4 regions of the Pseudoroseomonas sp. WGS1072 genome follow, and region 4 is predicted to be linked to each of the others. Evidence: riboswitches for the same ligand, from Rfam matches in the RefSeq annotation. Region 4 holds a riboswitch; each other region holds the start of a gene.
The links. Region 4 has a riboswitch for cobalamin ahead of ACF3NH_RS04060 (CbtB domain-containing protein). Riboswitches for the same ligand answer to the same signal wherever they lie in the genome.
Positions count from the first base shown of each region.

Region 1: it holds a riboswitch for cobalamin, as region 4 does, so the genes downstream of both, ACF3NH_RS04675 (DUF1636 family protein) here and ACF3NH_RS04060 (CbtB domain-containing protein) in region 4, are expected to answer to the same signal.
Region 2: it holds a riboswitch for cobalamin, as region 4 does, so the genes downstream of both, metE (5-methyltetrahydropteroyltriglutamate--homocysteine S-methyltransferase) here and ACF3NH_RS04060 (CbtB domain-containing protein) in region 4, are expected to answer to the same signal.
Region 3: it holds a riboswitch for cobalamin, as region 4 does, so the genes downstream of both, ACF3NH_RS21565 (CbtB domain-containing protein) here and ACF3NH_RS04060 (CbtB domain-containing protein) in region 4, are expected to answer to the same signal.

Region 1 covers NZ_JBMPSU010000001.1:973,647-977,639, forward strand. Annotated here, with positions in the region: gene proV (glycine betaine/L-proline ABC transporter ATP-binding protein ProV) at 1-813, opposite strand, end outside; cobalamin riboswitch at 1,381-1,608, shown strand; gene ACF3NH_RS04675 (DUF1636 family protein) at 1,743-2,144, shown strand; gene cobW (cobalamin biosynthesis protein CobW) at 2,141-3,172, shown strand; gene cobN (cobaltochelatase subunit CobN) at 3,266-3,993, shown strand, end outside.
Region 2 covers NZ_JBMPSU010000001.1:2,126,904-2,130,896, forward strand. Annotated here, with positions in the region: gene ACF3NH_RS10165 (ABC transporter ATP-binding protein) at 1-1,153, opposite strand, end outside; cobalamin riboswitch at 1,251-1,515, shown strand; gene metE (5-methyltetrahydropteroyltriglutamate--homocysteine S-methyltransferase) at 1,620-3,980, shown strand.
Region 3 covers NZ_JBMPSU010000005.1:37,464-41,456, forward strand. Annotated here, with positions in the region: gene ACF3NH_RS21545 (HAD-IC family P-type ATPase) at 1-92, opposite strand, end outside; partial or broken gene ACF3NH_RS21550 (heavy metal translocating P-type ATPase) at 184-417, opposite strand; gene ACF3NH_RS21555 (P-type ATPase) at 308-655, opposite strand; gene ACF3NH_RS21560 (CbtA family protein) at 716-1,432, opposite strand; gene ACF3NH_RS21565 (CbtB domain-containing protein) at 1,441-1,629, opposite strand; cobalamin riboswitch at 1,667-1,883, opposite strand; gene ACF3NH_RS21570 (cation diffusion facilitator family transporter) at 1,969-2,898, opposite strand; gene ACF3NH_RS21575 (hypothetical protein) at 3,067-3,441, opposite strand; gene ACF3NH_RS21580 (efflux RND transporter permease subunit) at 3,508-3,993, opposite strand, start outside.
Region 4 covers NZ_JBMPSU010000001.1:840,424-844,416, reverse strand. Annotated here, with positions in the region: partial or broken gene zigA (zinc metallochaperone GTPase ZigA) at 1-863, opposite strand, end outside; gene ACF3NH_RS04065 (DUF1826 domain-containing protein) at 869-1,369, opposite strand; cobalamin riboswitch at 1,657-1,873, shown strand; gene ACF3NH_RS04060 (CbtB domain-containing protein) at 1,912-2,100, shown strand; gene ACF3NH_RS04055 (CbtA family protein) at 2,109-2,816, shown strand; gene ACF3NH_RS04050 (class I SAM-dependent methyltransferase) at 2,867-3,643, opposite strand; partial or broken gene ACF3NH_RS04045 (methionine synthase) at 3,932-3,993, opposite strand, start outside.

The DNA.
Region 1 (3,993 bases), 130 kb from region 4:
GTTGCGGAAGAAGGAGCGGACATAGTCGTTGGCCGGGTTGGTCACGATCTCGTCCGGCGTGCCGACCTGCACGACATTGCCGTGCTGCATGATGGCGATGCGGTCGCCGATGCGCATGGCCTCGTCGAGATCGTGGCTGACGAAGATGATGGTGCGGCTCTGCTCGGACTGCAGACGCAGCAGCTCGTCCTGCATCTCGGTGCGGATCAACGGATCGAGCGCCGAGAAGGCCTCGTCCATCAGCAGCACGCTGGGCTCGCTCGCCAGGGCGCGGGCGAGGCCGACGCGCTGCTTCATGCCGCCCGAGAGCTGGTCCGGCCGGCTCTCGGCATAGGCGGCGAGGCCGACGCCCTCCAGCGCCGCCATGGCCTTGCGCCGCCGCTCCGCCTCGCCAATGCCGGCCACCTCCAGCCCGAAGGCCGCGTTGTCGATCACCGTGCGGTTGGGCAGCAGGGCGAAGGACTGGAAGACCATGCTCATGTCGCGGCGGCGCAGCTCAATCAGCTCGCGCTTCGACATCTTCGTGATGTCCTGGCCGTCGATGAAGATCTCGCCGGCCGAGGGTTCGATCAGGCGGTTCAGCAGCCGCAGCAGGGTGGATTTGCCGGAGCCGGAGAGGCCCATGATGACGAAGATCTCGCCGGCATGGATGTCGAAGCTGGCGTCGTTGACGCCGAGGGTGCAGCCGGTCTCGGCCTTGATGGTGTCCTTGTCGCGGCCCTGCCGCACCATGCGGAGCGCGGCGTCGGGATCATCGCCGAACACCTTGTAGACATGCCGGAGGGCGATCTTCACCGGGGCCTGCTCGGCCATCGGGTCGGTGGTGGCCCCGCCGGGCCGGTCGGCCGGGATCGCCGCCGGGGGTGACGGGGGGGTCTGCGCTGGATTGTCCATGTGTCTGCCTTGCGGTCTGCCCTCCGCCGGGCGGGGGCGGACACCTCCATGATCGGTTCCGAGGGGTGGCGGCCACGAGGGGCCAGGCCCGGCCAGTTTCAGCCGCGCCGCCCCGAAAATGACACAATTCTGTGCCGCCACATCTATTGGTGAGGAAACCTAATACAGCCTCGTCTCAGAGTCTACCGAAAATCGCATTTCCGGCCGCGCCGCCGAATGGATTACCGCGATAACGCCGCCCTGGTGATATAGACCCTTCGTGATTTCTTTCGGAATCTCCCTATTCAAGTAATTTACACTTTATCCCTATTACATATTGCGCCGCTTGTTCCATTCCCGAAGTCATGGGAACTTCGCGGCCAAGCCGCGCCCGGAGGCGGGCCGGATCGAATTGTGTCCTTCGCCCGGGGCTGACCCGTTGTGGCGGCGGCGTCGCGGTTTCAGCCGGGCGGGGTGGCGGCGATTGACTCGCCGCCACCCCGCCGCCTAGGAGACGGCCAGATGGTCTCCCGCCATCGGCGGCTGCCGGGGCGGGGGTGAAAAGGGAATGCGGTGCGGGCTCCCCGGGGCCCCAGGCCGCGGCTGCCCCCGCAACTGTAGGCGGAGAGCGGCCCGCCGACATGCCACTGGCCGCGCCGCGAGGGGTGGCCGGGAAGGCCGGCGGGGCGCGCCCGATCCGTGAGCCAGGAGACCTGCCATCCCCATCGGATCGTGCCACCGGGCGGGGTGCCCCGGCGGGCGGCGATGTGTCCGGGGGTTCCGTCCTCCCGGCGCCTCGACCCGGTCGCCGCATGGCGCCGGGCGGTCGGCACTCCGTGACCGCCTCGCGACGGAGGACCGCCGTGCCGATGATCGAGCCGAACCGGGAGCCGCCCACGCTGCTGGTCTGTGTCACCTGCCGCGCCGACCGGCCGCTCGCCGAGGGTGAGACGCCGCCCGGCCGCCGGCTGCACGACGCCGTGGCGGCGGCGCTGGCCGCCCATCCCGCGCCGCCGGTCGCGCTGCGCCCCGTCACCTGCCTGGCCGTCTGCGAGCGCGGCTGCGCCGCCGCCATGACCGCTCCGGGCAAGTGGAGCTATCTGCTCGGCCATCTGGAGGCGGGGCAGGCCGCCGACCTGCTGGCCTATGGCGCCACCTACGCCGCCCATCCCAGTGGCGCCGTGCTGCCCTCCCGCCGCCCCGAATCGCTGCGCCGCGCCGTGCTCGGCCGGCTGCCCTCCCTCCTTCCCGCCCCGGAGTCCGCCGCATGAGCACGCTGGAGAAGACCCCCGCCACCATCGTCACCGGCTTCCTCGGCGCCGGGAAGACGACGCTGTTGCGCCAGGTGATGGCGCAGGCGGAGGGGCGGCGCATCGCCATCATCGTCAACGAGTTCGGCGCGCTCGGCATCGATGGCGAGACGCTGAAGAGCTGCGGCATCCCGGGCTGCGCCGAGGAGAACATCGTCGAGCTGGCCAATGGCTGCCTCTGCTGCACCGTGGCCGACGACTTCATCCCGACCATGCAGGCACTGCTCGACCGGCCGGAGCCGCCGGAGCACATCCTGATCGAGACCTCCGGCCTCGCCCTGCCGAAGCCGCTGATCAAGGCCTTCAACTGGCCCGGCATCCGCTCCCGCGTCACCGTCGATGGCGTGATCACCGTGGTCGACGGCCCCGCCGTGGCCGAGGGCCGCTTCGCCGACGACCCCGCGGCGGTCGCGGCGCAGCGCGCGGCCGACCCGTCGCTCGATCACGACAATCCGCTGGCCGAGGTCTACGAGGACCAGCTCGCCAGCGCCGACCTCGTGGTGCTGAACAAGGCCGATCTGCTGGATGCCGCCGCGCTGGAGCGGCTGACCGGCGAGATCGCCGCCGGCCTGCCGCGCGCCGTCAAGGTGGTGCCGGCCCGGGAGGGGGCGCTGGATGCGGCGCTGCTGCTCGGCCTCGGCGCCGCGGCCGAGGACGACCTCGCCGCCCGCCCCTCGCACCACGATGCCGAGGACGGCGCGCACGAGCATGACGACTTCGACAGCTTCGTCATCGTCCTGCCCGAGATCGCGGAGGCGGACGCGCTGGTGGCGCGCCTGCGGCGGGCGGCCGAGGCGCATGACGTGCTGCGGATGAAGGGCTTCGTGCGCCTGGCGGGCAAGCCGATGCGGCTGGTCGTGCAGGGCGTCGGCACCCGCTTCCGGCAGGAGTTCGACCGCCCCTGGCCGGACGACCGCGACGGCCATGTCGTCATCATCGGCCGCAGCGGGATGGACCAGGACGGCATCGCCCGGATCATCCTGGGCTGAGCACCCGCGGGGAGGCGGCCTTGGGGATGACCACCGGTCCGGCCCTCCCCAGATGCGGATGGATCGCCTGAACCTCGGGAGCGCCCCGGCACCGTGCATCTCCTCCCCCGCGAGACCCGATCCCTGGACGAGGCCGAGGCCGCCATCGACCTCGGCCAGAGCCCGGCCGAGCTGGTGCTGCTCTCCTTCACCGACAGCGACCTCGCCGCCGCCGCCGCGGCCTGGGACAGCCTGCCCGCCCCGCGCCCCTCGCTGCGGCTGGCCAGCCTGGCCCGGCTGCGCCACCCGCTCTCGGTCGATCTCTATGCCGAGAGCGTGCTGGAGCGGGCGCGCTGCATCGTCATCCGCCTGCTCGGCGGGCTGGACTACTGGCGCTACGGCGCCGAGGAGGTGGCGGCGCTCTGCCGCGCCCGCGGCATCCCGCTGGCCCTGCTGCCGGGGGATGGGCGGGCGGATGCGCGGCTCGACGCCCTCTCCACCCTGGCGGCGCCGCTGCGGACGCGGCTGGACGCGCTGCTGCGCGCCGGCGGCCCGGTCAACCATGCCGCCGCCCTGCGCCTCGCCGCCCATGCCGCCGGCCTCGGCCCGGATGACGGCGCGCGGCCGGCGCCGCTGCCCGCCGCCGGCGAGCACCCGCTGGGGGCGGAGGAGCCCGACCCCGAGGCGGTGGTCGTCTTCTACCGGGCGCATCTCCTGGCCGGGGACATGGCGCCCTTCGAAGCGCTGGCGGCGGCGCTGCGGGCCCGCGGCCTGCGGGTCCGCGGCCTCCACGCCGCCAGCCTGAAGGAGCCCGAATCGGCCGGCCTCGTCGCCGGCTGCCT
Region 2 (3,993 bases), 1.3 Mb from region 4:
AGGGGCCGACCAGCGCCACCGTCTGCCCCGGCTCGGCGGTGAGCGAGAGATCCTCCAGCGCCGCCTGCGGGGCGGCCGCGTCGCCGCCCGGATAGTGGAAGCCGACATGCTCCAGCACCAGCCGCCCCGGCCCCTCGGGCAGCGGTGGCGCGCCGTCCGGCGTGGTGATGGCGGGGCGCCGGTCCATCACCGAGAACACCCGGATCAGCCCGCCGAAGCCTTCCTGCAGGGCCGCGTTCAGCGCGCCCAGCGAGCGCATCGGCCGCGTCGCCAGCAGCAGCGCGGAGATGAAGCCGGTGAACTCGCCCACCGTGCCGCGCCCGGTCGAGACCTTCCAGCCGACGAAGGCCAGCACCCCGGCGACCGCGACGCCGCCGAGCGCCTCCAGGATCGGGTCGAGCTTGGCGCGGGTGCGGGCGATGGAGAGCAGCGCCTCGCGCAGATCGGCGAAGGCGCGGCCGGCGCGATGCTCCTCCTGCGCCTCCAGCCCGTAGGTACGCACCACGCGGGCGGCGGCGAAGCTCTCGGTCAGCAGGGCGGCGGTGTCGCCGACGCGCGCCTGCATGCCGCTCGACGCCCGGCGGATGCGCTTGCCGAGCTTCATCACCGGCACCACCGCCACCGGATAGATGACCGCCAGGATCAGGCTCATGTGCCAGTCCAGCCAGACCATCGCGGCGGCGAGGCCGATGACGGTGAGCCCGTCGGCCAGGGCGTTGATCGCCTTGGTCAGCGCCTCGCGGATCGCCTGGGCATCGGCGGTGAAGCGGGCGGCATGGCGGGCCGGGGCGTCATGCGCGACCAGCGCGAGGTCGGTGCGGGTCAGGGCGCGGAACAGGTCGTTCTGGATGCGCTCGATGACGCGCAGCACCACCGCCTGCACCGAGATGGCCTGGCCGTACTGCGCCAGCGACTTCGCGGCGGTGAGCAGGATGATGGCCGGCGGGATCAGCCAGACGATGCGCCCGTCGCCGGCGGTGAACAGGTCGAAGGCCTGCTGGATGACCAGCGGATAGAGCGCGGTCAGCCCCGCCAGCGCCCCGGTGCAGACCAGGGCGAGCAGGATGCCGCCCTTGTGATGCCGGACATAATGCCGCCAGAGGCGGGCGGTCAGGGCGCGGGTGGTCTCGGGGGGCGGAAGGGCAGCGGCCATGCCGCCGCGCTTAGAGCCTTCGGGGGCGGCGGCAAAGGGGCTTCTGTCCGGACCGGTGGCCACTGGAGCCGGCTTGCCAGATCTATTTAACATAAGTATATCTTTATGTGTCGCCGGTCCCGCGCGAGCGGGTGAAAAGGGAACGCCGTGCGCTCCGGCCGGGCCATCGCGCCCGGGAGCCAGTCGGCGGCTGCCCCCGCAACTGTCAGCGGCGTGCCGCTGGCCCATTCGCCGTGGAAGCCTCCGCGGCGGGCCACTGCGCCACCCTCCGGGGCGCGCGGGAAGGCCGGGCCGGCGGTGTCCTGGGCGCCATGCCCCGGAACGCCGCGAGCCAGGAGACCTGCCGGCGTCGCACCAGACCAGGCCGCCGGGCGGGGTGAACCGGAGGCAGGACCGAGAGCATGACGACCTTCCAACGGGGCCCCTCCGGCCCGGCCACCGCCACCGCCCGGCCGGAGGGCGGCGCATGACCGTCGCCGCCAATCTGGGCTTCCCCCGCATCGGCGCCCGGCGCGAGCTGAAATCCGCGCTGGAGGCGCACTGGGCGGGCGAACTGGACGAGGCCGGTCTGCTGGAGGCCGCGCGGGGCCTGCGCCAGCGGCACTGGCAGCTCCAGGCCGGCCAGGGCATCAGCCACATCCCGAGCAACGATTTCGCGCTCTACGACCAGGTGCTCGACACTGCCGGCATGCTGGGCGCCATCCCCGAGGGCTATGGCTGGCGAGGTGGGCCGGTGTCGCTCGCGACCGCCTTCGCCCTGGCGCGCGGCGCGCGTGGCACCGCGGCCGAGCGGTCCGCCGGCATCGCGGCCGGCCTGCCGGCGCTCGAGATGACCAAGTGGTTCGACACCAACTACCACTACCTGGTGCCGCGCCTCTCCGCCGGGCAGCGCTTCGAGCTGACGGAGAACCGCCCCCTGGCGGCCTTCCGCGAGGCCCTGCCGCTGCGCACCCGCCCGGTGCTGCTCGGCCCGGTCAGCTTCCTGCTGCTCAGCAAGACGGAGGACGGCTCGGACCCGCTCGGCCTGCTGGACCGCCTGCTGCCGCTCTATGCCAGGCTCCTGGGCGAACTGGCCGCAGCGAACTGCGCCTGGGTGCAGATGGACGAGCCCGCCCTGGCGCTCGATCTCTCCGAGGCGGCGCGCGAGGCCTTCCGCCGCGCCTATGCCGCCCTGGCGGAGGGCGCCACGCCCGACCTGCTGCTGACCAGCTATTTCGGCCCGATGGCCGACAATCTGGCCACCGCCGCCAGCCTGCCGGTGGCCGGGCTGCATCTCGACCTGGTTCGCGGCGCGGCCGACCTGGAGCCGGCGCTCGATCTGCTCCCCCCGGAGCGCTGGCTGTCGCTCGGCCTGGTGGACGGCCGCAATGTCTGGCGTTGCGACCTGCGCGCGGCGCTGGGCACCCTGCGGCGGGTGGCGGAGCGGCGGGGGACGCGGCGGCTGATCGTCGCCCCCTCCTGCAGCCTGCTGCACGTCCCGGTCGATCTGGCCCAGGAGGGCGGGGAGGGCCAGCGGGGGCTCGACCCGGCGGTACGGTCCTGGCTCGCCTTCGCCACCCAGAAGCTGGAGGAGGTGGCCGCCCTGGCACGCGGCCTGGACGAGGGCGAGGCCGCCATCGCCCAGGCCCTGGCCGCCAGCGACCGGGCGCGGCAGGGGCGGGCGGAGAGCGCCGCCGCGCACCGGCCCGAGGTGCGGGCGCGCCTCGCCGCCGTGACGCCGGAGATGGCCCGGCGCGCCGGCGCCTTCCCGGCCCGCCGCGCGGCACAGCGGGCACGGCTCGGCCTGCCCGACTTTCCCACCACCACCATCGGCTCCTTCCCGCAGACGCCCGAGGTGCGGCAGGCCCGCGCCGCCCTGGCGCGCGGCACGCTGGACGCGGAGGGCTACGAGCGGCGGGTCGAGGCCTGGATCGACGAGGCCCTGCGCTGGCAGGAGGAGGTCGGGCTCGACGTGCTGGTGCATGGCGAGTTCGAGCGCAACGACATGGTGAAGTACTTCGGCGAGCAGCTCGACGGCTACGCCTTCACCCGGCATGGCTGGGTGCAGTCCTACGGCAGCCGCTGCGTCGCGCCGCCGATCATCTGGGGCGACGTGGCGCGGCCGGGGTCCATGACGGTGCGCTGGGCGGCCTACGCGCAGTCGCGCAGCGCGCGGCCGGTCAAGGGCATGCTGACCGGGCCGGTGACCATGCTGCAATGGTCCTTCGTGCGCGACGACATCCCGCGCGCCGAGGTCTGCCGCCAGATCGCCCTGGCGCTGCGGGACGAGGTGACGGAGCTGGAGGCGGCTGGCATCGCCGTGATCCAGGTCGACGAGCCGGCCTTCCGGGAGGGGCTGCCGCTGCGCCGCGCGGCCTGGCAGGCCTATCTGGACTGGGCGGTGGAGAGCTTCCGCCTGGCCACGGCCGGGGTGCGGGACGACACCGCCATCCACACCCACATGTGCTACTCCGAGTTCAACGACATCCTGCCCGCCATCGCGGCGATGGATGCCGATGCCATCTCGATCGAGACGACACGCAGCCGGATGGAGCTGCTCGATGCCTTCGCGCCCCGTCCGGGCGGGGGCGAGGAGGCGGCCTGGCCGGCCGAGATCGGCCCCGGCATCTGGGACATCCACAGCCCGCGCGTGCCAGAGGCGGCGGAGATGGCGGAACTGCTTCGGCTGGCGCGGAGGCGGCTGGCCGACTGGCAGATCTGGGTCAACCCGGATTGCGGGCTGAAGACCCGCCGCTGGGAGGAGGTGCGCCCCGCGCTGGAGCACATGGTCGCCGCCGCGCGCACGCTCCGCGCCGAGGCGGGGGGAAGCGGGACCGGCACAGCCTGAGCGGGCGCGCGCC
Region 3 (3,993 bases), on a different contig from region 4:
ATCACTGAGCGGACGCCCAGCTTCGAAAGTGTGGCCACGCCCGCGGCGGCTTCCGTCCGCGGCTCGTCGCGCAGTGCCAGGACACCTGCCACCCTGCCGTCCACGACCACAACGACGGCCGTCTTTCCCCTCGCTCTCCAGCTCGGTGAACTGCTCGGCGAGGCCGCCCACCTGGGCGCCTGCCTTCGCCGCGTGGCGCGGGCTGCCGACGCTGACCTTCCGGCCGCCTACCGTGGCGGTGACAGCCTTGCCCGGCACGGCGGCCTGGTCCGAGGCCGGTGGTGTCGCGATGCCACGCGCCCCGACTTCAGCCATGACAGCCTTGGCCAGCGGGTGCGAGGATCCCTGCTCCACGGCCGCGGCGTAGGCCAGCAGATCCCAGGCCGGCGTCCCCGGCGCCGGGAGCACGTCGGTCATCTTCGGGCGGCCCGCCGTCAGCGTGCCGGTTTTGTCGAAGGCCGCGGTAGATGCTCGTCCACCAGTCCCAGCCCAGCAGGAAGGGCGGCACCAGGATGACCAGGGCGGAGACCACCATCGCGCCCGGGGTCCAGTAGGTCGAGAACCGCTCGATGAAGCGCTGGGTGGGCGCGCGGGAGGCCGAGGCCTCCTCCACCATGCGGATAATGCGGGCGATGGTGTTGTCCGTGGCCCGCACAGGTCTGCCCCAGCCCTTGCGGAGTTCAAGCTCCTGAGCAGACCCAGGCGAGCTTTGGCTTCATCCCCGCCGCTGGATGAGGCGGCTGTGCAGCGAGCCGACCGCCGCTCCTAGCGCGGCCCAGGACAACAGGCTCACCACCATGGCTGCCGCCACGAATTGGCGTGTCAGCTCCTCCGGTACCGCAGAGATCTCCGTAGGGGCAGCAGGCGCTCCGTAGAGGTGCGGCAGAACCAGACTGAACACCCCCAGCACGGCCAGGACCGGGTTCTTCCCGAACCGAATCAGACCTAGACCCACGCCAGTGAGCGCGGCCGTTGCCACCCACCAGGTCTGCCTGTCCGTCAGATCGGCAACCGGCGTGCCGGGCAGCTTCGGCGGCAATCCCATGGACGGCGCCACGCTGAAGACGACGAAGCCCGCTAGACCCCACAGCAGTCCCTGCTTCCAGTCGATGCCGGTCTTCACGAGAGACAGGATCGCCACCAACATCAGCCCGTATCCGATGCTCGTCAGCAGATCGGCCGCAAGCGTGTAGACGGTGCGTTCAACGCCGTCCTCTGGCGACCAGGCTTCCGCCTTATGGTGCTGCGCGCCGCTTTCAGGAACCGAGTGTTCCTTCCATGGAGTGGAACTGGCTTCCGGCGCCTGCTCGTAGGCCTCGGCGGCCAGGATTATGGGTACCGTCCTCAACTGGTGGCCGACCGTCGCGACGGTCCCGGCCAAGGCGCCAGCGATGAGCGCGACAGCGAACAGCTGCCTGATGTGGGACAACATCTCGCGCCTCAGTGACAAGGAAAGCCGTTGGAGTGGCGCGTGTCGTGTGCCGCGTTGTGCAGGAGGTCGTTGTGGGCGAAGCCGACGCCCCAGACGAGGAAGGCCCCGAAAGCCAAGGTGACGATGCTGGCGACGACGCGACCTGCGCTGGACGTTGTTGCCGATGGCGCTGCCGAACTGGTGGATTGAACGTGCATGACATTGTCCCCGTCGGCGCACCCCGCGCCGACCAAGAAGGTTGACCATGCACCGGCAGGTCTCCTGGCTCACGGGTCTTTGCCAACATTCCTGCCTTCCCGGTGCCAACCGGCACCAGTGACCTGCCTGGGGGCAGACGAAGCATCGGCGACCCGTCCACAGTTACGGGGGTAGCCGCCGACTTGGCCTGGTGAGAGCCGCACGGCGTTCCCTTTTATCCCGCTTGCGCGAGACCGGTGCCGGGGCAGCGTATCTTTAAGCACGCGCATTGGGCAAGCGAGTGCCAGCCTACCGCTGGTTAAACTCGCCGATGAATGACGGAACGGAGGGACGCCCTCTCAACCGTGGGCGTGCCCCTGGTCCGGCTCGCCCCACCTGTCCTCGGTGACCCCGCCGTGCGCGCCCGCCAACTCGGCCTGGACGGTCACGTGCGTGATGCCGAACCTTTCCCTGAGCATGGCACCCAGCACGTCTTCCAGCCTGTCCTCCCAGGACAGCGAGGCGTCGACCACGACGTGCGCCGACAGCGCGACCTTGCCGCTGGTCAACGCCCAGACATGGAGGTCGTGGATGTCGCGCACCCCGGCCGTCCCGCGCACGGCCTCCTCGACGGCATCCAGATCGATGCCGCGGGGCACGCTCTCCAGCAGGACGTCGACGGCCTCCGACAGCAGGGTCCAGGTCCGCGGCAGCACCCAGAAGGCGATGCCGACGCCGAGCACCGGGTCCACCCAGGTCCAGCCGGTGGCCCAGATGACCAGGGCGCCGACAATGACCGCGACGGAGCCGAGGAAGTCGCTCCAGACCTCCAGGTAGGCGCCCTTGACGTTGAGGCTGCTTTCGCTGCCCCCGGCCAGAAGGCGCATGGCGATCCAGTTCACCAGCAAGCCAAGGACGGCGACCGCGAGCATGCCCAGGCTGCCCACCTCGGCAGGCTCGCGGAAGCGCTGGTACGCCTCGTAGAGGATGTACAGGGCGACAAGGAACAGCAGCGAGGCATTAAACGCAGCCGCCAGGATCTCGAAGCGGTGGTAGCCCCAGGTGCGCCGCCTATCGGCGGGGCGACGGCCGACTCGGATCGCAACCAGGGCCACCGCGAGGGCCAGCGTGTCGGTCAGCATGTGCGCCGCGTCGGACAGCAGAGCCAGACTGTTGAAGACGTAGGCGCCCATGATCTCGGCAAGTAGAAAGGTGCCCGTCAGCCCCAAGGCCGTGGCGAGCGCGGCGGAATTGGCATTTCCTGCACCGTGGTCATGAACCTGCCCCATCTGAACCTCCATCGGTGACCTGTCGTAGTCCACCTGCGCGGTGGTTCGCACCTCCAGCCATGGGAGGTTCCAGCCCTGAAGAATGGCGCCAGCCTCTAACCTCGTGCACTTCCCCGCGACGGTGCGGAGCCGCGTTGCCCGAGACGGACGGCGCGGCTCCCAACTGTGTCAGAAGCGCGCCTGGCCGCTGCGCCCGGCGGGGTTCTTGACCTGCAGGGTCACGGGGGCGCCGCCCGGAGGGGCGCTCGCGGCCGTCCCGGCCAGGGTGTTCTCGGTACCCGGCGCCAGTTGCACGACCTGGCGCGCCTGGCCGGAGCCGACCAGCGCGGACACCGTGTAGCCCGCCGACGGGACCGGCTTCCCCGCCTCGTCGTAGAGGTGGACCGTCAGGGTCCGGTCGGACACCAGAAGCTCGGCATGCACGCCGACGATGTCCTGCATGCGGCCGCCATGGGCGCCCTGGTCACTGTGGCCATGGGACTGCGCCAGCGCGCCGGTGGAGAGCGAGACGGCCGCCAGGGCCGCGAGAAGGATTGTCCGCACGTTTTATGTCCTCGTTGGTGGGTGGACTGTGTCGCCGGGAGGGGCTGGACGCCCCTCCCGGCGGACTCACTCGGCCGCGGCGTGCCGCGCCCCGGCAGGAACGACGTCCTCCGGCACGGGCTTCTGGACACGCCCGAAGCGCACGTAGAGGGCGGGCAGCACCAGCAGGGTCAGCAAGGTCGCGCTGATCAGGCCGCCGATGACCACGGTGGCCAGCGGCTTCTGGACCTCGGCGCCCGCTCCGGTGGCCAGGGCCATGGGGACGAAGCCCAGCGACGCCACCAGCGCCGTCATGGCCACGGGCCGCAGACGGATCATGGCGCCCTGGTAGACCGCGTCCCGCAGGGACAGGTGCCCCTGCTGCATCAGGCCTTTGATGGAGGTCGCCATCACCAAGCCGTTCAGCACCGCCACGCCGGAGAGCGCGATGAAGCCCACCGCCGCCGGGACGGAGAACGGCATGTCCCGCAGCCAGAGCGCCAGGAGGCCGCCGGACAGGGCCAGGGGCACCCCGCTGAAGACCAGCAGGGCGTCCCGGACCGAACCCAGCGC
Region 4 (3,993 bases):
GCATCTCGGATTGCAGGAAGCGATGGAAGCGCGCCGGATGCAGCGCCGCCGCGCGCGCCGGACGAAGCTGCGGATGCCGAACTCCTCCGACTCCGGCGGGTGGTGGCCCGCCAGCGCCTGGCTCCACCCCGCCGCCTGCTGGGCGCGGGCGAAGTCGAAACGGCCGGTCTCCAACACCGCCGCCAGCGGCACTTGGCCCAGCGTGGCCGGGATGATGGCCGCTTGCGGGTTGAAGGTGGCCAGGATGCTGGAGAGGCGCTGCAACTCCTCCGCGTTCACCAGGTCCGCCTTGTTCACCACGATGACGTCGGCGAACTCCACCTGCTCCACCAGCAGGTCCACCAGCAGCCGGGTGTCGCCTTCGCCCGCCGTCTCGCCGCACGTGGCCAGGGTGTCGGCGGAGCCGTAGTCACGCAGGAAGGCCTGGGCATCCACCACCGTCACCATGGTGTCGAGGCGGGCGATATCGTCAAGCGACTGCCCGTTCTCGTCGCGGAAGTCGAAGGTGGCGGCCACCGGCATGGGCTCGCTGATGCCCGTGCTCTCGATCAGAAGCGCGTCGAAGCGGCCTTCCTCGGCCAGGCGCCGCACCTCCTGCATCAGGTCGTCCCGCAGGGTGCAGCAGATGCAGCCATTCGACATCTCCACCAGCTTCTCCTCGGTACGCGATAGGCCGCCGCCCTGCTCGACCAGGGCAGCGTCGATGTTCACCTCCGACATGTCGTTGACGATGACAGCGACACGCCGTCCTTCGCGGTTCGCCGGGACTTGGTTCAGCAAGGTGGCCTTCCCGGCGCCGAGGAAGCGGACAGCTCGGTGACAGGCAGCCGAGGGTCGGTCGGGGATTGCGCTTGGCTCGCCATGGCGGTCAGTCCTCTTCGGCCGGGTCGATGCAGAGCAGCAGGCGCGGGTGCAAGGCGCGGCCGGTCGCGTCGCGTGGCATGGGTGGGGATTGGTGGATGCAGCCGTGGTCAGGCATCCCGGCTTCACCACACAGGATGGCGGCGGCGCCGATGGGCAGATGCTGAATGCTGGCGCGGTCGGGCAGGGCGTCCCCGTCGCGCAAGCGCCGGGCTTCCGCCGCCCCGCCCGCCCGCGCCAGCCATTCGGTCCCATCGCCGCAATAGGTGCAGAGAAGGCGCAGGCGCACCGCATCGGCATGGAACAGCGCGCAGCTATCGTCCGAAACGGCTTCCAAACGCAGGCGGACTTGCTGACTGTCCGACACCTCGGCGAACAAGTTGGCGAGGAACAGCATGTCGGCCAGCAGCGCCGGGTGCAGCGGAGGCTCAAAACCCGCGAGCGCCTGCATCACCGCGATATCTGGCTCACCTATCCCGGAACACACGAACGGCGCCTGCTGGGCCAAGCGCTGCGCATCCCGCAGAAGCGGCCTGGGCAGGTTGCGCCCTCAGACCGCGAGCGACACGGTGGGAGCGAGAATGCTGGCGAGGATGATCGGTTCGGCAGCGGCCAGCATGCGCGGCGCCTGCGAATCAGCCGACGTCAAGGCTTCTGATACCAAGGTCATTTAGTAGTTATGTGATAACATATCATTTTTTTGCAAGACGGCATGGTGCTGCGGACTGGCGTAACTTCTTGAGTGGGCTGCCGGACAAGGGCTGTCAGAACTTGTACCTGCCAAGCGCCACACGATAGCCTAGGCGCCGCACCGGTCTCGCGCGAGCGAGTGAAAAGGGAACGTCGTGCGGCTCCGATCGGAGTTCAGTCGGCGGCTGCCCCCGCAACTGTTGGCGGATCACCGATGCGCCGTCTGCCCGTTGGGCAGGCCACTGGCACCCCGGTGCCGGGAAGGCAGGCGCATCGGTCAGGATTCGCGAGCCAGGAGACCTGCCGGGGCGTGGTCAACCTTCTGGACCGGCGCGGGGCGCGTCGGCGGAGCGCCTCCTCATGCAGATCCCAGCCACATCGGCTTCCATCCATCAGGCCGCGGCCAGCAGCACTGGCCGCGTGCTGGCCAGCGTCCTCGCCCTGGCCTTCGGCACCCTGCTGCTCTGGGGCGTCGGCTTCGCGCACAACGACCTGCTGCACAACGCCGCGCATGACACCCGCCACTCCAACGGCTTCCCCTGCCACTGAGCCGGACCATGATGGACCATCTCAGGCGGCTTCTGGCCGTGGCGCTGTTCGCGGGCATCCTGGCGGGCGCCGTGGCCAGCCTCGGGCACCAGTGGAACACGGTGCCCACCATCCTCGTGGCCGAGACCTACGAGCACCAGGACAGCGCCGCGCCGGGGCACGCCGACCACGCTGCCGAGGCGCACGAGCATGGCGCCGAAGCCTGGGCGCCGGAGGACGGGCTGGAGCGGACGCTCTATACCGTGCTGGCCGACATGCTGACCGGCATCGCCTACGCGCTGCTGCTGGGGGCGGCCATGTCCCTGCGCGGCGCCGTGGCGGACTGGCGGCAGGGCCTGCTCTGGGGGCTGGCGGGCTTCGCGGTCTTCACCCTGGCCCCGTCAATCGGCCTGCCACCCAAGCTCCCCGGCACGCCGGTGGCAGAACTCGCCGACCGTCAGGTCTGGTGGGTGGCGACGGCGCTGCTGACGGCGGGCGGCCTGGCGCTGATCGCCTTCACCCGGCGGCTGCCCTGGGCCGTGCTGGCCGTCATCGTCATCGCTCTCCCGCACCTCTGGGGCGCCCCGGCGGCGCCTGCCGAGGCATCGGCCGTGCCGGACGCCTTAACCCAGCGCTTCATCGCGGGGGTGACCGCAGTGAGCCTGCTGTTCTGGGCCACGCTGGGACTGGCGACCGGCTGGCTCCAGGCGCGCCTGAGCCGCGCCTCGCACGGCTGACGTCCCTACCGGCCTGATGCAGCAAGAACCTGCGTCAGGCCAACCAACCTTCAGTTCCCACCCGGCTTGCCACAGGACAGCACGAAGCTGTTCCAGATGCCAATGCGCAGCTTCTGCCGCAGCGGCGCACCCCGGCGCTGCGCCGCGTGCGGGCCGCGCGGGCGCTCCAGCCGGAAGTCGGTGAAGCCCGCCTCCTCCAGCATGGCCCGCAGCGGCTCCGGCCGCAGGCCCTGGCGAAAGAACACCTGCCGCTGGATGGCCTCGTGTGCGGCGTAGTCCACCGCCGGGCCGACGACGCCCTGGCGCTGGTTCAGCCAGTCGGACAGCCGCAGACGGAGCTGCCCGATGCGGGACAGGCGCACGTAGTCGCCGTCGGCGATGACCACCCGCCCGCCCGGTCGCAGCACCCGGAACCAGTCGCGAAAGGCCGCCGCCGGGTCCACCAGCGTCCAGACCAGGTGACGGCTGACCACGGCGTCGTAGCGGCCGTCCGGCTCGCGCGTGTCCTCGGCATCGCCCAGGAACAGGCGCAGGTCCTGGGTGCCCGCATGCTTGGCCCGGGCGCGCAGCAGCATGGCCTCGGTCAGGTCCAGCCCCGTCACCTCGCACCCCATGCCCAGCAGCACGCGGGTGACCTCGCCGGTGCCGAAGGCCAGTTCCAGCACGCGACGTGCTTCGGCACCCATGTGGCGGCGGAGCAGCGCCGCCCAGGCGTCGCGCTCCTCCAGGCTCTTCATGCCGTGGCCGGGCGACAGGTCGAAGGTCTCGGCGCGCCGGGTCCAGTATTCCCGGATCTCGTCCTTCAAGGCGTAGTTGGCACCGTGCATGCCATGGGGTTCCCTGGTGCGAGGCACCTGTCTATGCGACCTGCGGCCGGACGCCCAGGATGGAGGCGATGACATCGATCAGTTCCGGGCGGTCCGGCGTCTCCTCCAACGACATCGTCTCCGTGCACGGTCTCGGATCGCGCAATGCCGATCTCCGCGGCCGCTGGCGGGAGCGGTTCGAGGTGTCCCGCCGATCCGTATCGGTGAGAATCGCCTTGGAACACCGAGGGGCGATCTTCAGCCGGATCTGCGGTTCAGCGACTCACCCCGCCCACCATGGACCAGTGTTCAGGCCGCGAGTTCCCGCCTGATGATGTCCGCACCTGCGCTGAGTGCCTGGAGCTTGCCTC